Regions from separate parts of the Clostridium intestinale genome, predicted to be linked through region 3. Evidence: riboswitches for the same ligand, from Rfam matches in the RefSeq annotation. Region 3 holds a riboswitch; each other region holds the start of a gene.

Region 1 (5,979 bases), 2.2 Mb from region 3:
AGAAGTTAACGCTTCTTTTAAGATTTTAGTTTTTTCAGTTTCTTCATCACCTTTTCTTACAGCTAAAACATTAGCATATGGTGAATCTTTTGATTCTATTACTAGAGCATCTTTTACTGGATTTAAACCTGCATCTAATGCATAGTTTGTATTTATAACAGCTGCATCAACTTTCGCGTCATCTAGAGTTCTTGGAAGTTGAGCTGCATCTAATTCAGTTATTTTTATATTTTTAGGATTTTCAGTTATATCAGCTGGAGATATTAATTCAGCATCTTTAACTTTGAATAATCCGTTGTCTGCTAATAATTTAAGTGCTCTTGATCCATTTGAAGCATCATTAGGTATAGCTATGTTTGCTCCATCTTTTATGTCAGCAAATTTTGTAACTTTTTTAGAGTATAGACCCATTGGTTCTATATGAATTTTTGCTACCCAAGTTAAGTCTAGTCCTTTTTCCTTATTTGTTTCTTCTAAATACGGTACGTGTTGGAAGAAGTTTGCATCTAATTCTTTTTCTGCTAAAGCAGTGTTTGGAGTAACGTAATCATTAAATTCTATAATCTCAAGTTTGTAACCTTTTGCTTCTACTAATGGTTTAATTTCATTAACTATTTCTTCGTGTGGTACTGGTGTAACACCTATTTTTATAGTTTTATCGTCTTTTTTTCCGCATGCAGTTAAACTAAATGCTAATGCCCCTACTAATAATATTGATAATAATCCTTTTCTTTTCATATTAAGAACCCCCTAATTTTTTATTTTGTTTTCTTTTTATAAATATAATTCCCCAAAGACTGTAATCCTTGAACAAATACAATTAAAATTAATACAGTATAAAACATTACATCTCCTCGGAATCTGTTATATCCATATTGGATTGCTGCAGCTCCAAGTCCACCTCCACCAACAGCTCCTGCCATTGCTGAGTATCCTACTATACTTATTATTGTTAGTGTTATTCCTAAAATTATACTTGGCATGGCCTCTTTTAGCATAACTTTAAATATTATTTGTGAGTTTGTGGCTCCAAATGATTTTGCAGCTTCTATTACTCCCTTATCAACTTCTCTTAAGGAAGATTCTAGTACTCTAGCTACAAAAGGTGCAGCCGCTATAGTTAATGGAACAATTGCCCCCTTGATTCCTATACTAGTTCCTACTATTGATTTTGTAATAGGAACAACTACTACCATCAAAATTATGAATGGTATACTTCTTAAGACATTTACTATTACATCTAAAGTTTTATATATAATACTGTTTGGCTTTAATCCATCTGGTGCAGTAAGAATTAATACTACCGCTGGTATAAATCCTATGAGTACAGCAAAGAATGTTGAAACAAAAACCATTATTAGCGTTTCATTTATAGCTTTAAGTAATATATCATTCCACATCCTATAGCACCTCCCAGATTATATCTTTAGATTTTAGATAATTTATTGCTATATCTTTATATTCTTCTTTGATGTTTATAACAAGACTTCCTAAAACATCATCTCTAAACTTTTCAAGTTTGCCCCACACAATTGAGAAGTCTATATTTAATTCTCTTGCCATTGCAGTTATTATTGAATTCTCACTTAAATCTTTAGGGAAATATAATCTTATATTTACTCCTGTTTCTGGAAGTGTTTCTTCTTCCTCATCACCTAAAAACTTTTTAAGGCTTAAGCCTGGACGTAAGAATAATTCTTCTGCATTTCCTTCTGCTCTAATTACCCCACCTTCAATTAAAGCAACTTTTTCACATATTTCTTTAACAACTTCCATCTGATGTGTTACTACAACTATTGTTATTCCTAGTTCCTTATTTATTTTTAATAGTAAAGATAATATATCTTTTGTCATTTTAGGATCTAGTGCTGAGGTTGCTTCATCACATAAAAGTATCTTTGGTTCCAAAACTAAAGCTCTAGCAATTGCTACTCTTTGCTTTTGACCACCGCTTAAACTTGCTGGCTTACTTTTTTCTTTTTCTGTAAGTCCAACTAAATCTAATAATTTATATACTTTTTCCTTTATATCTTGCTTATTGTAGCCCCATACTTCTAAAGGTAATGCAACATTATCAAAGACTGTCTTTGTTTGTAACAAATTAAATCCTTGAAATATCATCCCCAAATCTTTTCTAAATTCTCTTAATCCTTTAGGAGATAGTTCAGCTACTTCTTGCCCCATAACTTCTAAACTACCTGAATCATAGGTTTCTAGTCCATTTATGCATCTTAGGAGAGTTGATTTTCCTGCTCCTGAATGTCCTATAATCCCATAAATCTCGCCTTCTTGAATTTTAAGGTGTATATCTTTTAATACTTCTGTTCCATGGAAACTTTTGCTTAAGCCTTTTATTTCTATCATTTATTTCCTCCAAATTGTTATACCTAGGTAAAGTGAAAAATATCGCCACGCCGACTTTTAAGCCATCGATTGCAATAAAAAAAGCGCTAGAGAATAAACTCCGCGCGATAATAACAACCCTAGAAATCTATCCTCTCATCTATCAGCTAAAAAATAGCTGCAGGAATTAGCACCATGCATAAATTAAATGGAATTTATGTTGGTTGCTGGGTTTCATAGGGCCAGTCCCTCCACCTCTCACGATAAGAAACAAAAAAGTTTTATTTAGTTTATGTTTATAACTATAATATATAGTAAGGCTATATGCAATAGGTATTTTCTCTTTTTGTAAATTATTTAATATTTTTATATAATTATTAATTTTCTATCACTATTTAAATGTTTACACTTGATAATATTATTGTTTATTTAATAAAATCAGCGCATTCTTATATAGAATACGCTGATTTTATTAAGCTATAACTTGAGAAACTATTATTCCTATTGCAATAAGTACTCCTGCTACAACAATAGCTACCGCTATGTTACCATTTTCTAATTCTTTATCAAAATCTGCTTTTATAACTTTATCAAATAGTATATAACCTATAAGCATTATTGCTATTCCAACTATTCCAAAAAGAAAGCTTAATCCAACGTTAATAAGTATATCCATGAAACCTTCCCCCTTATATATTATAGTTATAATTTTAATATACTATTTATACATATTCTACTATTTTTTATATTAATTATTTGTTACTTCTAAATACTTATTTTATCCTTTAGCTTTTCGAAGGTTGCTTCTCCAACCCTATCTATATTTTTAAGCTCCTCTATATCTTTAAATCCACCATTTTTCTCCCTATATTCAATTATCTTTCCAGCCATAACCTTACCTACTCCTGGAAGAGTGTCTAGTTCAGCTTCAGTTGCAGAATTTAAGTTAATCTTCCCATCTGTTTTAGAAGTACTCTGTCCACCTGTTCCGGATACTGATACACTTTGAGCTTGAACGCTTTTATCATCTATATTCCCAACAACTATACACTCATGGTTTTGAAGTTCTTTTGCAAGGTTAATAGCTGAGGTATCTCCTTTTTCAGTAAGTCCACCAGCTTCTTCGATTAAGTTTTTTATTATAGCTCCTTTTTTCAATGTGTATACTTCTGGATTTTTAACTTCCCCTTTTATTTCTACAACTATGGATTCAGTCTGAGTTACCCTCTCTTGAGTTTTAACCTCTTTATCTTGCGTACTTTCCTCAACAAACATATTTTCAATCTCTTCATTAGTTAAGGGCTTTGGTCTATTTATGTAATAATAAAACCCTCCTATAACTACTAATAGAGTTACAAGTATTCCTATGCCAATAATCTTTTCTTTTCTTCTAATTCTCATAAGACCTCCAACTTTTATACTAGATCTTTCATTTATTTATGATTATTGACATAATTTAAACATAATATAGAAATATGTTTAATAATTTGTTATACTTATTTTTAAATGATATTAACCGACGGGGGATAAAATGAAAAGATTTGTTTATTTTATTGCATTAATGTTTTTTTTCACTATTTTTTTAGGAAATCCTGCAAAAGCCGCTCAAGTTCCTAATGTTGATTCTGAAGGTGCTGTTTTAATGGATGCTGCTACCGGAAAGCTATTGTACTCAAAAAACCCTAATGAATCTTTAGCTCCAGCATCAACTACAAAAGTAATGACTGCTTTAGTTGTTTTAGAAAATGCTGATTTAAATGCAAAAGTAACTATAGGTAAAAATCCTCCAGCAGTTGATGGAACTAGACTCGGATTGATTGAGGGAGAGGTTTTTACTGTAAATGATTTACTTCATGCCATGCTTCTACTTTCAGGTAATGACTGCGCTGTAGCTTTAGCTGAATATGTAGGAGGATCAGTTGAAGGTTTTGCTGAAATGATGAATAAAAAAGCTAAAGAAATAGGAGCTAATAACTCCCATTTTACTAATCCATCTGGTCTTTATGATGAAAATCATAAAACTACCCCTTATGATTTAGCTTTAATTACTAGAGAAGCTGCTAAAACACCTCATTATTTAGAAATTTCGCAAGCTGCTGTTTATGAATTTCCTCCATCTAATATAAATGGTGAGAAAAAATGGGCGGATAACAAAAATAGTCTTATAAGAAAAAATAGTATGTATTATTATCCTTATGCTCTTACTGGTAAAACTGGCTATACCATAGATGCTAAACATTCATATACTTCTGTAGCTGAAAAGGACGGTCAAAGGTTAATAGCTACTTTTATGCGTTCTGATATTAAAAATTCTTTTTTTCTAAACGCAAAAGATTTATATGAATATGGATTTAATAATTTCAGCTTAGTAAAACTTTATTCTAAAGGACAAGAAGTTTCAAGTTATGAAGTTGATAAGGATACTACAATCCCTTTATTAGCTACTCAAGATGTTTATTACGTTACTGATAAAGGACAAGAAAAAAATGTAAACTCTAAAGTTGAAAGCGAAACTAAAGATTTATCTAAAACTTCTTTTAAAAGAGGAGAGGTTATTTTAAATTCTGAAGTAAAAGTAAACAACGAAAATTACATAGCTCTTCCTTTAGCTTCTGGAGAAGATAGAGAAGTTAAACCAGTAACTACAACAGTAAAAGAAAGTATTTTAAACAAAAATTCACTTCCTGTAATTTTATCAGTAGGCAGTTTTTTAGGAATTCTTTTTCTTCTTAAATATAAAAATCATATTAAGAGAAAAAAACTTAAAGCAAAATATCCTAATATATTTAATAAGAAGATGAGAAAATAGAGCATTTGCAAAAAAGCAAATGCTCTATTTTTTAATTTTTTCTATAAGTTCTTTCATATCCTCAGGCATTTCTGCTCTTAGACTTAATTTCTCTCTTGTTCTTGGACTATAAAAATCTAATCCATATGCATGAAGAGCCTGCCTTGGTATTAATTCATCTTCCTCTTCTCCATACAGAAAATCTCCATAAATAGGGTTTTCTAAATAGCTTAGGTGAACTCTTATCTGATGAGTCCTTCCTGTTTCTAAAAGACATTCTACTAGGTCAGCATTTTCATATCTCTCCAAAACCTTATAGTGAGTTATGCTCTCCTGCCCTCTAGGGTCTACAACTCTCTTTATTACATCATCACTTTCTCTATAAATAGGTTTATTTATGGTACCTTCTCTTTCTTTTAAGTTACCATGAACTAAAGCTAAATATCTTTTTTGGAAATGCTCTTCTCTCATCTCTTTAGAGAGCTGCATGTGTGCAAATTGATTTTTAGCAATAATTATAAGCCCCGATGTATTCATATCTAGTCTACTTACAAGTCTAACAATAGAATTTTGTCCCGTTTCTTTAAAGTAATACATAACTCCATTAGATAAGGTCCCATTAAAATGACTTTTAGTAGGATGCACCACCATATATGGCTTTTTATTGATTACTATTATATCTTCATCTTCATATACAATATCTAGATCCATTTTTTCTGGTTCTATGTTTTGGCTCTCCTCTTTATCTAATATAACCACTATATGTTCACCTTCTGATACCATATAGTTCATTTTTACCGCTTTTTTATTTACTAATATTCGTTTATCTAAAGCAGCCCCTCTTATTA
Region 2 (5,979 bases), 2.3 Mb from region 3:
AATTTTCTTCTATAACTTGTTTCGATACAGTTAAAACCTCTATTCCCTCTTTTATAAGAATCTCAACTGGCATATATGTATTTCCATTTGCACAAAATTGATTTATTACATATTTTATTCCACTTTCAATCCTATAAGGGGAATCCTTTTCTATACCTATACTTCTAGCAATTTTATCTGCAGTTTTAAATCCTATTCCTGTAATTTCCTCACATAAAATATATGGATTTTCTTTTACAATATTTATTGAATCTGTTCCAAATCTTTTATATATTTTTATACATTGGTTAGTTGTTACTCCATGAGTTTGAAAAAATATTATTATGTTTTTTAACTCTTTTTGTTCCTCATAGGATTCCTTTATAAGTAAAAATTTTTTTTCTCCAATGCCTTCAATTTCTCTTAACTTATTAATATCTTTGTCTAATATATCTAAAGTGTTCTCTTTAAACTTATCTATAATTTTTTTAGCAGTAATAGGTCCAATCCCATATATAACTCCAGAAGCTAGATACTTCTCTATTCCTTCTAGTGTATTTGGTATAATCTCTTCACACTCTTCTATTTTAATTTGTCTCCCGAAGCTAGGATGCAATACCCATTCACCTTTTATCTTTAAGTGTATGCCTTCTTTTATAAAAGGAACTACTCCAACAGCTGTAAATGACTTTTCTCCATTAGAAAGCTTTGCAACCATATATCCATTTTCTTCATTATGAAATACTATACTTTCTATTATTCCACTTATTTCTTCCATCTAATCTTGCTCCTTAAGTATTCTTAACCTTAAAAGGCATATATTATGATTATACCATAAATTTATATTTATATTTCATTGTTTAGTTTATTGACTGAAATACTCTTTGAAGTTATTCTTAATTTAGGAGGCGATAACAAAAATGTTAATTAAAAATGTTAATATTATATTTTTAGATAAAGTTGAAAAAGGAGATATATTAATAAATGACGGTAAAATCAAGAGCATTAACCCTGATTCTTACGAATTAGATGATAAGATAATTGATGGTACAGGTTTATACTTATCTCCTGGTTTTATAGATGTTCATATACATGGTGCTGGCGGTTACGATACTATGAATGGAACTTATGAATCCTTAAATGAAATCTCAAAAAACATAGTTAAACACGGTACAACTTCATTTACGCCAACAACAATGACTGTTGCTATTAAAGATATATATAAGTCTATGGAAGCTATATCAAAGGCTAAGGAAATAGGTACTGAAGGAGCCAATGTATTAGGTGCTCATTTAGAAGGCCCTTTTATTAGTCTACAAGCAATTGGTGCACAAAACCCTAATTTCCTTCAAAAACCATCTAAGGAAACTTATCATGATATGGTAGGTGAATATGAGAATGCAGTAACTTCTATAACTATAGCTCCAGAAGTAGAAGGGGCATTAGAATTAATTTCTTACTTAGACAATAAAGGTGTTAGAGTTTCATTAGGACATACTAAAGCGACTTATGAGGAGGCAATGGAAGGCATAAAACATGGTGTATCACACTCCACGCATCTTTTTAATGCTATGACTCCATTTCAACATAGAGAAGCTGGAACTGTTGGAGCTATTTTTGATTCTAATATAACTACAGAAACTATTTCTGATGGAATTCATATATCTTATCCTTCTTTAAGAACCGCATATAAAATAAAGACAACTGATAAGGTTTTATTAGTATCTGACGCAATGGAAGCCTGTTGTATGCCTGAAGGCTCTTATTCTTTGGGTGGGCAGCCTGTAATAGTTAAAAATGGTGCTGCAAGGTTAGAAAATGGAGCTCTTGCTGGTTCTATCTTAACACTTGATAATGCTATTAAAAATGTATATAAAAATACTAACTATCCATTACACGAAGTTATTAAGATGGCTACTTACAATCCTGCAAAACATTGTAAGGTTGATGACAAAAAAGGTATAATAAAAGAAGGGTATGATGCTGATTTAGTTTTATTTGATGATAATATTGAAATTAAATATTCAATAATTGGCGGAAAAATAGTTTATTCCAATAATTAGAAGAAAAAGTGGTTTATAAAATGATAACTTACAATCATTTTATAACCACTTTTTTTAATATACTATATTAATTTTTTTATTTCTTCAACCCTTGTTAGTTGTTCCCAAGGAAGTTCTACATCTGTTCTTCCAAAATGTCCATAAGCTGCTGTCCTCTTATATATAGGTCTTCTTAAATCTAAATCTCTTATAATAGCTCCCGGTCTTAAATCAAATACCTTATTTATTATATCGATTATTTTATCATCACCTATTTTAGCAGTCCCAAATGTATCTACTTCTATTGACACTGGTTTAGCAACTCCTATAGCATAAGCTACTTCTATCTCTAATTTATCAGCAACACCAGCTGCTACAAGGTTTTTTGCAACCCATCTAGCTGCATAAGCTGCACTTCTATCTACCTTAGTTGGATCTTTTCCTGAGAAAGCTCCGCCACCATGTCTACCGTATCCGCCATAGGTATCAACAATTATTTTTCTACCAGTTAACCCAGCGTCTCCTTGTGGTCCACCTATAACAAATCTTCCAGTTGGATTTATATAATATTTAGTATTTTCATCTAATAATTCAGCTGGTATAACAGCCTTTATTACATGTTCTAAAATATCACTTTTTATTTGTTCTTGTGATACCTCTGGTCCATGTTGAGTTGACACTACTATAGCATCAATTCTTTTTACTTTATTATCATCATATTCTACTGTAACTTGAGTTTTTCCATCTGGTCTTAAATACTCTAAAGTTCCATTTTTTCTTACTTCAGATAATCTTCTTGAAAGTCTATGCGCCATAGCTATAGGTGCTGGCATTAATTCTGGAGTTTCATTAGTTGCAAAACCAAACATCATTCCTTGATCTCCAGCTCCAACTGCATCTATTTTATCCATTTCGCCTTCTCTAGATTCTAAAGCCTCATCTACTCCTTGAGCTATATCTGATGATTGCTCGTCTATAGTAGTTAATACTGCACAAGTATCACAGTCAAATCCATATTTTGCTCTATCGTAACCTATTTCTCTAATAGTTTGTCTAACCACCTTAGGAATATCCACATAACATTTAGTTGATATTTCCCCCATTACCATTACCATCCCAGTTGTAACTGCTGTCTCACATGCTACTCTAGCATTTGGATCTTGTTCAAATATAGCATCTAAAACTGAATCTGATATTTGATCACAGATTTTATCTGGATGTCCTTCTGTAACTGATTCAGATGTAAATAATCTTTTCATTTTATTTCTCCCTCCGATATATTATTGCAAAAAAATAAAGCCCTCCGATAAGAAGAGACTTGATAAATTAATTCTCTCTCTTATCTCGCAGATTTTTCACTGCAGGAATTGGCACCTTTGTGCATAACACAGGTTGCCGGGTTTCGTAGGGCCCTATCCCTCCACCTCTCTTGATAAGAGTTATCATTATTCATTTCGTGAATAATTATATCATTATTAGATTAATATTTCAATAAAAATTTGTAATAAATAAAAAAAATAAAAAAGTAGAATAATCTACTTTTATTGGTGGAGGAGGACGGATTCGAACCATCGAAACGAAACGTAACAGATTTACAGTCTGCCCCCTTTGGCCACTCGGGAACTCCTCCATGTTTTATGGAGCTGGCAATAGGAATCGAACCTACAACCTGCTGATTACAAGTCAGCTGCTCTACCGTTGAGCCATGCCAGCACATATTCACTTTTAATGCCTATTAATTAAACTTGCTTGGTTATAATTTAATATTATAACTATTGGTGGGCACAACAGGGATCGAACCTGTGACCCCCTGCTTGTAAGGCAGGTGCTCTCCCAGCTGAGCTATGCGCCCTTATTTTTAAAAAATGGTGGAGGAGGACGGATTCGAACCATCGAAACGAAACGTAACAGATTTACAGTCTGCCCCCTTTGGCCACTCGGGAACTCCTCCATGTTTTATGGAGCTGGCAATAGGAATCGAACCTACAACCTGCTGATTACAAGTCAGCTGCTCTACCGTTGAGCCATGCCAGCACATATTCACTTTTAATGCCTATTAATTAAACTTGCTTGGTTATAATTTAATATTATAACTATTGGTGGGCACAACAGGGATCGAACCTGTGACCCCCTGCTTGTAAGGCAGGTGCTCTCCCAGCTGAGCTATGCGCCCTTATTTTTAAAAAATGGTGGAGGAGGACGGATTCGAACCATCGAAACGAAACGTAACAGATTTACAGTCTGCCCCCTTTGGCCACTCGGGAACTCCTCCATGTTTTTGTGGAGCTGGCAATAGGAATCGAACCTACAACCTGCTGATTACAAGTCAGCTGCTCTACCGTTGAGCCATGCCAGCGGATTTATATTGATTCTTTCACAGAACCGACAATGATTAGTATAAGGGGATAAGTAATAAGTTTCAACTCTTAAAATACCTCATTTACAGATATTATTACACTTAAACTCCTATTTTCTATATTTTTCTCCTTATTAGTCTATTATTTGATTTTTTCAAACTTTCTTTTAAACCTATACACTAATATGATTTTCTATTTTTTCTATATCTATATAAGGGCTGAGAATTTTTTTAACTTCTTCATAATCACTTGCTTTTAATCTATTTTTTAATATTTTAACTATATCTTTAGCTCCATCCACTTCATCTCCATTATCTAATATATCTTTGATTTGTGCATAATCAAAATTAGATAATTTACTTGCATAATAAAGCAATTTTGCTTTGTTAGATACAGAAATTTTCTTCTCTATTGTATTTTTATCAACCTTAAAAATCATACTTGCAGTCAAAGCCTCTTCTTCTTTTTTATCAGGTTTATTATAATTATTTTTAGAATTATCTATATATGAATCTTCATACTCATTACCCTCAACTTTAATTAATGGGTCACTATTTTCAGCCTTACCTTTGTCGTCTGCTTTCTTTTCCGTTTCTAATTTATCATTTTTTACACTAGTATTATTTTCATTATTTGCTTTATCTGCAACTTGTTTCTTAGATGTATTATTTTTAACTTGTACGCTTTGTTCCGTTGTTTTTTTAGGATTACTTGGGTATAAGATAAAGACTACACTTATAATTGTTGCTAATATAACTAATATCGTTAAAATTTTTTTATTCATTTTATCACCTCTCTACTATTAACCTTTATTGCCATTATTTATCATTTTTATACTTTTGATATTATAATTTTTTATTATATATAATAAGGTTCTTTTTGCTTGCATATATAATAAAGTACCGTTTATACATCAAGTAGAAAGGATGGTTTTTTTGAATAAAGTTAAAGTAAATTATAAAGAAAATATGGCCTATTACGAAATAGCTTACTTCTTGAGAGACTATATAAAAGACAATACTGTAATAGTCTGTATAGGAACTGATAAATGTATAGGAGATTCTCTTGGACCACTAGTAGGTACATTACTAAAAGAAACTCTAATACCCTTACCAATTTACGGAACTTTATCTTCACCTATCCACGCATTAAATATAGATAAAAAATTAGTTGAGATTAATAAAAATCATCCTAATTCTTTAATAATAGGCATAGATGCTTGTCTAGGAGATATTAATTCAATAGGTGAAATTCATGTAAGAGATTATGCTATACATCCTGGAAAGGGTGTTGGAAAAACTCTTCCTGATGTAGGTAATGCTTCTATTATAGGCATTGTTGATTCAAGTAGCGCTACCGAAATTTTTTCTAATAGAACTATACGCCTTTCTTTAATAATGGATATGAGTAAATCTATTGTTAAAGGAATAGTTCACTCTTACTATTTGAGTGATATAAAAAAACTTTCTATATAAAAATAAAATGCTACTAAAAATATAGAATTTTTAGTAGCATTTTATTTTTATAAATACTCTATTTATTTGAGATTAAAAACTCACCATGTCCTTTTTCTAAAGACGTTAATGCTTTTCCAGATCCTA
Region 3 (5,979 bases):
TTAACTGCCATCGTTTTTCCCCTTTCAGTTTATATACTATAATTATTGCATATGCTACGAATTTTTGCATTAATTTTATAATTGAAATTATTTAAAAATATTCCATTATAAAAAAAACAGTACACGATTAAGATTTATCGTGTACTGTTTTAAAAAACTTATTTTCTTGTTTTAAATAATATAATCATACCTATTACTATTAAAATAAGAGCTTTCATTCCTAATGAAACTATATTTAATAGATAGTTAAAGCCATAATCAACTAAATATGTTGATGCTATTTGGAAGCCTTGAGATATACCAAATGCTATTAAAGCAATTCCTGCGATTTTAATAATTGTCTTAAACTCTTTTGAGTTTTCTACCTTAAAACCAAAGCTTTTCCCTTCTCTCATTGCCATCAAATCTAAAACTGAATATATTGATAAAATAAGCAACAAGTCATTTATTAGTCCAGTATTAAAAAATCCACCTATTGCCGCAGTTACAATGAAAATAACTAATAGCTTAGATCCTTTTTCAGAATACTCTTCATAAAGATGTCCTAATCCTGGTACTAAGGCCAAGATAATTCCTAAAAGATTTTTATTTCTAGTAGAAAAACTCCTCTCATCTTCCAAATTAATTCCGCCATTATTAATATAATCAGCGCTAACATATGCATCAATAGCTGAATAAATCCAAATTAAAACGGCAAAGTTATGAAATAAATTGTTTAATCCGTTAAAGGCATTAAATGGCCCGTATCCATAGTTTCTAAAACTCATAGAAAATATTATTGAACTTATAAGAAAAATAATTCCTCTAGTATAGGTACCTAAATAGAAATGTCCTCCTCCAGGTAATATGGAAAATATTAATGCTTTCCCTTTGCTCTTCATTACTACTCACTCCTTTTATTCTATAAACTTATAATATCTTCATTTTCTTAATATTTTTATAGTAATGTTCTTAATATTTTCTTAAAGGAGAAAATCCATAATATAAAAAGAGCCTACAAACTAATTATTTAGTCTATAGGTTCTTTTACTTAATCCTAGAAATGTGGGTCTATTTCATTTTGCTGTATTCTTTTTAAATCCTTTAATCTAAGTCTAGTTTCTTGCATTATTTTATCCCAATCTTCACCATCTATCATCATCTTTTTGGCAACTTTAAATGCGTCCTGTTGATTTTCTCTGTTCATAAAATCACTCCTTCTATGTTTAGTCATAGATATTTTTCTCAAAGAGCAATGATTTTATTTAAACAATTATATCCTTGTTTAAACTTGTAATAATCGATCCCACACTTTCTGTTATCCTTCTTGCAACCAAAGGATTATTCATAGTATATAAATGAATTCCTCTTACACCTGATGATAATAAATCAACTATCTGTTCTACTGCATAAGCTATTCCAGCATCTCTTAGAGCCTCTGGATTATGCTCATATTTATTCATAATCTTAATAAATTTTTCTGGTAATTCTGCTCCACATAAAGCGGTTATTCTCTCTATTTGCTTTTTATTTATTACCGGCATTATACCCGCTTCAATAGGTACATCTATGGATTTCTTATAACATCTTTCTAAAAAATCATAAAAAACATTATTGTTAAAAAAAAGTTGTGAAACTAAATGATCTGCCCCATTTTCCACTTTTTGTTTAAGTCTAACTATATCTAAATCCAAATCTCTACATTCAAGATGTCCTTCTGGATAACAAGCTGCACTTATTCCAAAATCCCCATATTCTTTTATATGAGATATTAATTCATATGCATATGAAAACTCACCATTTGAAGTTTTATCCTCTGGAATATCACCTCTTAAAGCTAAAATATTTTCAATATTATTTTTCTTTAAATCTTCTAGTATTGTCTCAATATCCTTTTTAGATGAACCTATACAGGTTAAATGAGCCGCTGATTCTATTCCATATTTATTTTTTATTAATGATGATAGTAAAGTTGTCTTATTATCTATAGTACTTCCCCCAGCACCATAAGTTACCGATATAAAATCTGGTTTTAAATCTTTTAAATCCTCTATAGTTTTATATATAGTATCCAATGATGATGTTGTTTTTGGTGGAAATATTTCAAACGAAAATACTACCTTTTTTTCTTTAAAAATATCCTTTATAAACATTTGTTAACCCCCTTAAAATTTAAAACAAAGATAAAAAAACCTAAAGGATATTTCCTTTAGGCATAAATAGACTTCCCCAAGCAATATCCTTATCTTCCAACTAAATAGTTGCAGGAATTAGCACCCTGTAAGTCTAAATGAAAACTTATGGGTTGCTGGGTTTCATAGGGCCAGCCCCTCCACCTCTCTCGATAAGTGTTTTTTATATTATACATTATATGATTTAAAGTGTAAATAATTTATTATTTATAACTTAAATCTTTTATTTATAGCATTCTCCATCCTATCTAAGGCTTCTTCCAAGACTTCTCTACTGCAAGCAAAATTTAATCTTAGGTATCCACTTTCACCAAAATCTCTTCCATCAGAGAAAACCACTTTTGCTTCCTTTAAGAAAAATTTATACGGATCGTCTACTCCTAATTCTCTAGCATCAATCCAGGCTAAGTAACTTCCTTCAACTTCTCCTACTTTTAAAGCTGGCATTCTTTTATTAATTTCTTCTTTTAGAAAATCTATATTATCTTTTAAATGCTTTAAAAGTTCTTGTCTCCAAGATTCCCCTTTACTATAAGCAGCCTTACACACCTCATAGTTTAATACTCCTGGTTTTGGTAGCACCCCTGCCGAAGCTTTCAAAAATTGGTTTCTTAAATCCTTATCTGGAATCACACCAAAAGCAATAGGTATTCCAGGAAGATTATATGTTTTTCCTGGACTCATTAAAGTTATGCTATTGATAAATTCATCCTTTAATGTAACCATTGGAATGTGTTTCTTTTCATAAACCAGTTCGCAATGAATTTCATCTGAACAAATTATTAAATTATGTTTTTTAGCAAAAACTATTAATTTATCTAATTCTTCTTTTGTATAAACTCTTCCTACTGGATTATGAGGATTACACAATATAAATAATTTTGTATCAGCTTTAATGAACCTCTCCATGGCTTCAAAATCAAAGGTATATGTTCCTTGTGTATGCTTTAAAGGAACCTCTATTATCTCCTTATCTGCATTAATAGGAGCACTTCTTATATTCATATACATAGGAGTATTAATCATTATAGATCCTTCAATCATCCTGCATATAACATTTACTGCTGGCATAACACTCGGAAGCCATACAAGCCAAGAGCTGTCTATTTCATAACCGTATTGCTTTTTAAAATGCTCCACTATTATTTCTGTTAATTCTTTGTCTTCCTTTGTATAACCAAATATTCCATGAGCAATTCTTTTCTCTAGAGCTTCTAAGACTTCATCTGGAGACTTAAAATCCATATCAGCTACCCATAATGGTATGTACTCTTCTCCATAATTATCCCATTTTATGTTGCCAGTATCTAATCGATTTATTTTTTCATTAAAATTTATACTCATTAAATCACCCCTTTTAAAATATTATATCTCTAAAATAAAAAAGCGAACAAGTCGCTTTTATATTTTAATAAATAATAATACTATTGATAACATACTTAATACAAAGCTTATGGCACATATATATGCCACAACTTGATTTGTGGTAAGACCTTTTTCTTGTAATCTAAAATGAATTTGGCTTCTATCGGCTTGATATACTGGTTTCCCTTCTGTATATCTTTTAAATATAACAAATATATTATCAAATATGGGTACCCCTAATGCTAATATAGGTATAAAAAGACTCATTATAGTAGCTTGTTTAAAAGCTCCATCTAAGGCTATTATTCCTAAGATAAAACCTAAAAAGTTGGCTCCTGAATCTCCCATAAAAACCACTGCTGGATGTCTATTATAATTTAAAAACCCGAGTATTGCTCCTACTAAAATAATACATACAATAGCAGAATCACTTTGATTCATAACAAGAGCTACAATAAACAACGTTACAGATGATATTGTAGAAATACTACCTGCAAGTCCATCCATTCCATCTGACCAATTTATAACTGTTGTTACCCCAAATAGCCAGGTTACAGTTAATAAAAATTGTAAAGCTATATGAAGTTGCACAAATTGACCTGTTATTGGATTAGTAAATCCAGAAAATGATATTCCGCTATTATAAACTAATATAGCAGCTAATATTTGAACCAAAAATCTTGGGTAAATAGGAAATTCCTTTCCTCTTGTTTTATAGTAATCATCAACTAGTCCTATAATTAATATTGCTAATGCTCCAATAAAAACACTTATATTTTCCTTGTTTATATTCCTTCCCATAGCTACAAAATAAACTACAAAAAAACCTATAAACATACCTACTCCACCACAAAGAGGAATCGGCTCTCTATGATTTTTTCTCTGAGTAGGCTTATCCAAAAAATCATATTTTACAAATAATTTCATCAAAAAAGGTATTATAAAATACACGATTAAAAAAGTGCTTATTAGTGCTATTACGTATTTCATAAATGCGTCTCCTTAAAACTTATAACTATACATAATTATATCCTACAGATACATATATAATCAACTTAAACAGTCTTTAATACTATTTTCTAACAAAGCACCTCCGACTCACTTCTATAATATCACATTTTTAGCCTAAAAATATTAAAATAATTATTACAATATAAACAAAAAAGCATAGAAAGTCTAAATTCTTCTATGCTTTATAAGTTATTAATATTCTATTTTATGTTTCTTTTTTACAATTTTCAATCTAAAGAAATCTTCCCTATCTTTCTCTTCTAAAACCTCTGTAACAAACTTTACTATCTCTTGGAATTTCGGAATTTGTATATTCTGAAGCGCATTGGCTCTCTTTTGGGTCTTTTTGACCTCCATAGCTAATTTGTATACAGCATTTTCAACTTCCGCTAATTCATAAGTTAAATACCTAACATTATTGAATTCTCTCATAGCCTCATCTATAGCTGCACCAGTTCTAAAAACACTATACTTAAGGTCTATGTCTTTTTTATCAAAATTTATTATAGGCACTTCAACTCCCATAACACTTTTAAATAATAATTCATAGTCATTAGCTTCTTCTACAGTCATAGAAATATCTTCAACATTTACTACACCAGATATGATGTTAGCTTCAATCAATGCTTCATATGCCTTTCCAAAAGTTATATTTATTTTTTCTTGTAACTCATGCGCAGTAGCTACATATGACATCATCTCTCTAATCAAAACATTTCTTTTTTTATCTAGTAATTCAAATCCCTTTTTAGAGAACTCTAAAGAATTTTTAGCAGCCATTAGATTTGCTTTAGTTGGCACAAAATTTTCCATATCATCTCTCCATAGCTTTATAGTATTTATTCAATATGTCTGGTGAAACTCTATCTAATTCTTTTCTAGGTAATATACCTAATACCTGCCAAGCTAAATCTAATGTTTCTTCCATTTCTCTATTTTCATCATAATCTTGTTTTAAAAATCTATTTTCAAATACTCTTCCAAACTCCATATAGTTTTTATCAAGTTCTGAAAGTTCCTCTTCTCCTATAACCTGAGCTAAGGCTATTACATCCTGAACCTTAGAATATGCTGCAAATATCTGATTAGAAACCTCACTATGATCCTCTCTAGTAAAACCTTCACCTATACCGTCTTTCATAAGTCTTGATAAAGAAGGAAGTATATTAACCGATGGATATATATCTCTTTGCTGTATGCCCCTACTTAAAACTATCTGGCCCTCTGTTATAAATCCAGTAAGGTCTGGTATAGGATGAGTTATATCATCATTTGGCATTGTAAGTATTGGTATCTGAGTTATACTGCCTTGTTTTCCTATCATCATACCTGCTCTCTCATATAAAGATGCTAAATCTGAATATAAATATCCTGGATATCCTTTTCTACTAGGAACCTCTTCTCTTAAAGATGATAGCTCTCTTAAAGCTTC

What was found. A riboswitch is a leader RNA that binds a small molecule or an ion and turns the genes downstream of it on or off. The one in region 3 is predicted to bind S-adenosylmethionine.
Region 1: linked by a shared signal. The riboswitch ahead of P8F83_RS13350 (methionine ABC transporter ATP-binding protein) and the one ahead of metF (methylenetetrahydrofolate reductase [NAD(P)H]) in region 3 are both predicted to bind S-adenosylmethionine.
Region 2: linked by a shared signal. The riboswitch ahead of metK (methionine adenosyltransferase) and the one ahead of metF (methylenetetrahydrofolate reductase [NAD(P)H]) in region 3 are both predicted to bind S-adenosylmethionine.

The regions. Positions count from the first base shown of each region.
Region 1 covers NZ_CP121166.1:2,584,190-2,590,168, forward strand. The annotation lists gene P8F83_RS13340 (MetQ/NlpA family ABC transporter substrate-binding protein) at 1-738, opposite strand, end outside; gene P8F83_RS13345 (methionine ABC transporter permease) at 759-1,400, opposite strand; gene P8F83_RS13350 (methionine ABC transporter ATP-binding protein) at 1,402-2,364, opposite strand; SAM riboswitch class I at 2,497-2,613, opposite strand; gene P8F83_RS13355 (DUF350 domain-containing protein) at 2,816-3,019, opposite strand; gene P8F83_RS13360 (ComEA family DNA-binding protein) at 3,109-3,744, opposite strand; gene P8F83_RS13365 (D-alanyl-D-alanine carboxypeptidase family protein) at 3,875-5,152, shown strand; gene P8F83_RS13370 (RluA family pseudouridine synthase) at 5,177-5,979, opposite strand, start outside.
Region 2 covers NZ_CP121166.1:2,769,386-2,775,364, forward strand. The annotation lists gene recD2 (SF1B family DNA helicase RecD2) at 1-757, opposite strand, end outside; gene nagA (N-acetylglucosamine-6-phosphate deacetylase) at 900-2,042, shown strand; gene metK (methionine adenosyltransferase) at 2,105-3,280, opposite strand; SAM riboswitch class I at 3,358-3,460, opposite strand; tRNA gene P8F83_RS14140 (tRNA-Tyr) at 3,567-3,651, opposite strand; tRNA gene P8F83_RS14145 (tRNA-Thr) at 3,660-3,734, opposite strand; tRNA gene P8F83_RS14150 (tRNA-Val) at 3,798-3,873, opposite strand; tRNA gene P8F83_RS14155 (tRNA-Tyr) at 3,888-3,972, opposite strand; tRNA gene P8F83_RS14160 (tRNA-Thr) at 3,981-4,055, opposite strand; tRNA gene P8F83_RS14165 (tRNA-Val) at 4,119-4,194, opposite strand; tRNA gene P8F83_RS14170 (tRNA-Tyr) at 4,209-4,293, opposite strand; tRNA gene P8F83_RS14175 (tRNA-Thr) at 4,303-4,377, opposite strand; gene P8F83_RS14180 (hypothetical protein) at 4,551-5,162, opposite strand; gene yyaC (spore protease YyaC) at 5,314-5,853, shown strand; gene mreB (rod shape-determining protein MreB) at 5,912-5,979, opposite strand, start outside.
Region 3 covers NZ_CP121166.1:386,439-392,417, reverse strand. The annotation lists gene def (peptide deformylase) at 1-11, opposite strand, end outside; gene P8F83_RS01835 (hypothetical protein) at 159-881, opposite strand; gene P8F83_RS01830 (hypothetical protein) at 1,037-1,186, opposite strand; gene metF (methylenetetrahydrofolate reductase [NAD(P)H]) at 1,245-2,132, opposite strand; SAM riboswitch class I at 2,219-2,330, opposite strand; gene P8F83_RS01820 (MalY/PatB family protein) at 2,379-3,515, opposite strand; gene P8F83_RS01815 (MraY family glycosyltransferase) at 3,573-4,526, opposite strand; gene P8F83_RS01810 (V-type ATP synthase subunit D) at 4,740-5,360, opposite strand; gene P8F83_RS01805 (V-type ATP synthase subunit B) at 5,362-5,979, opposite strand, start outside.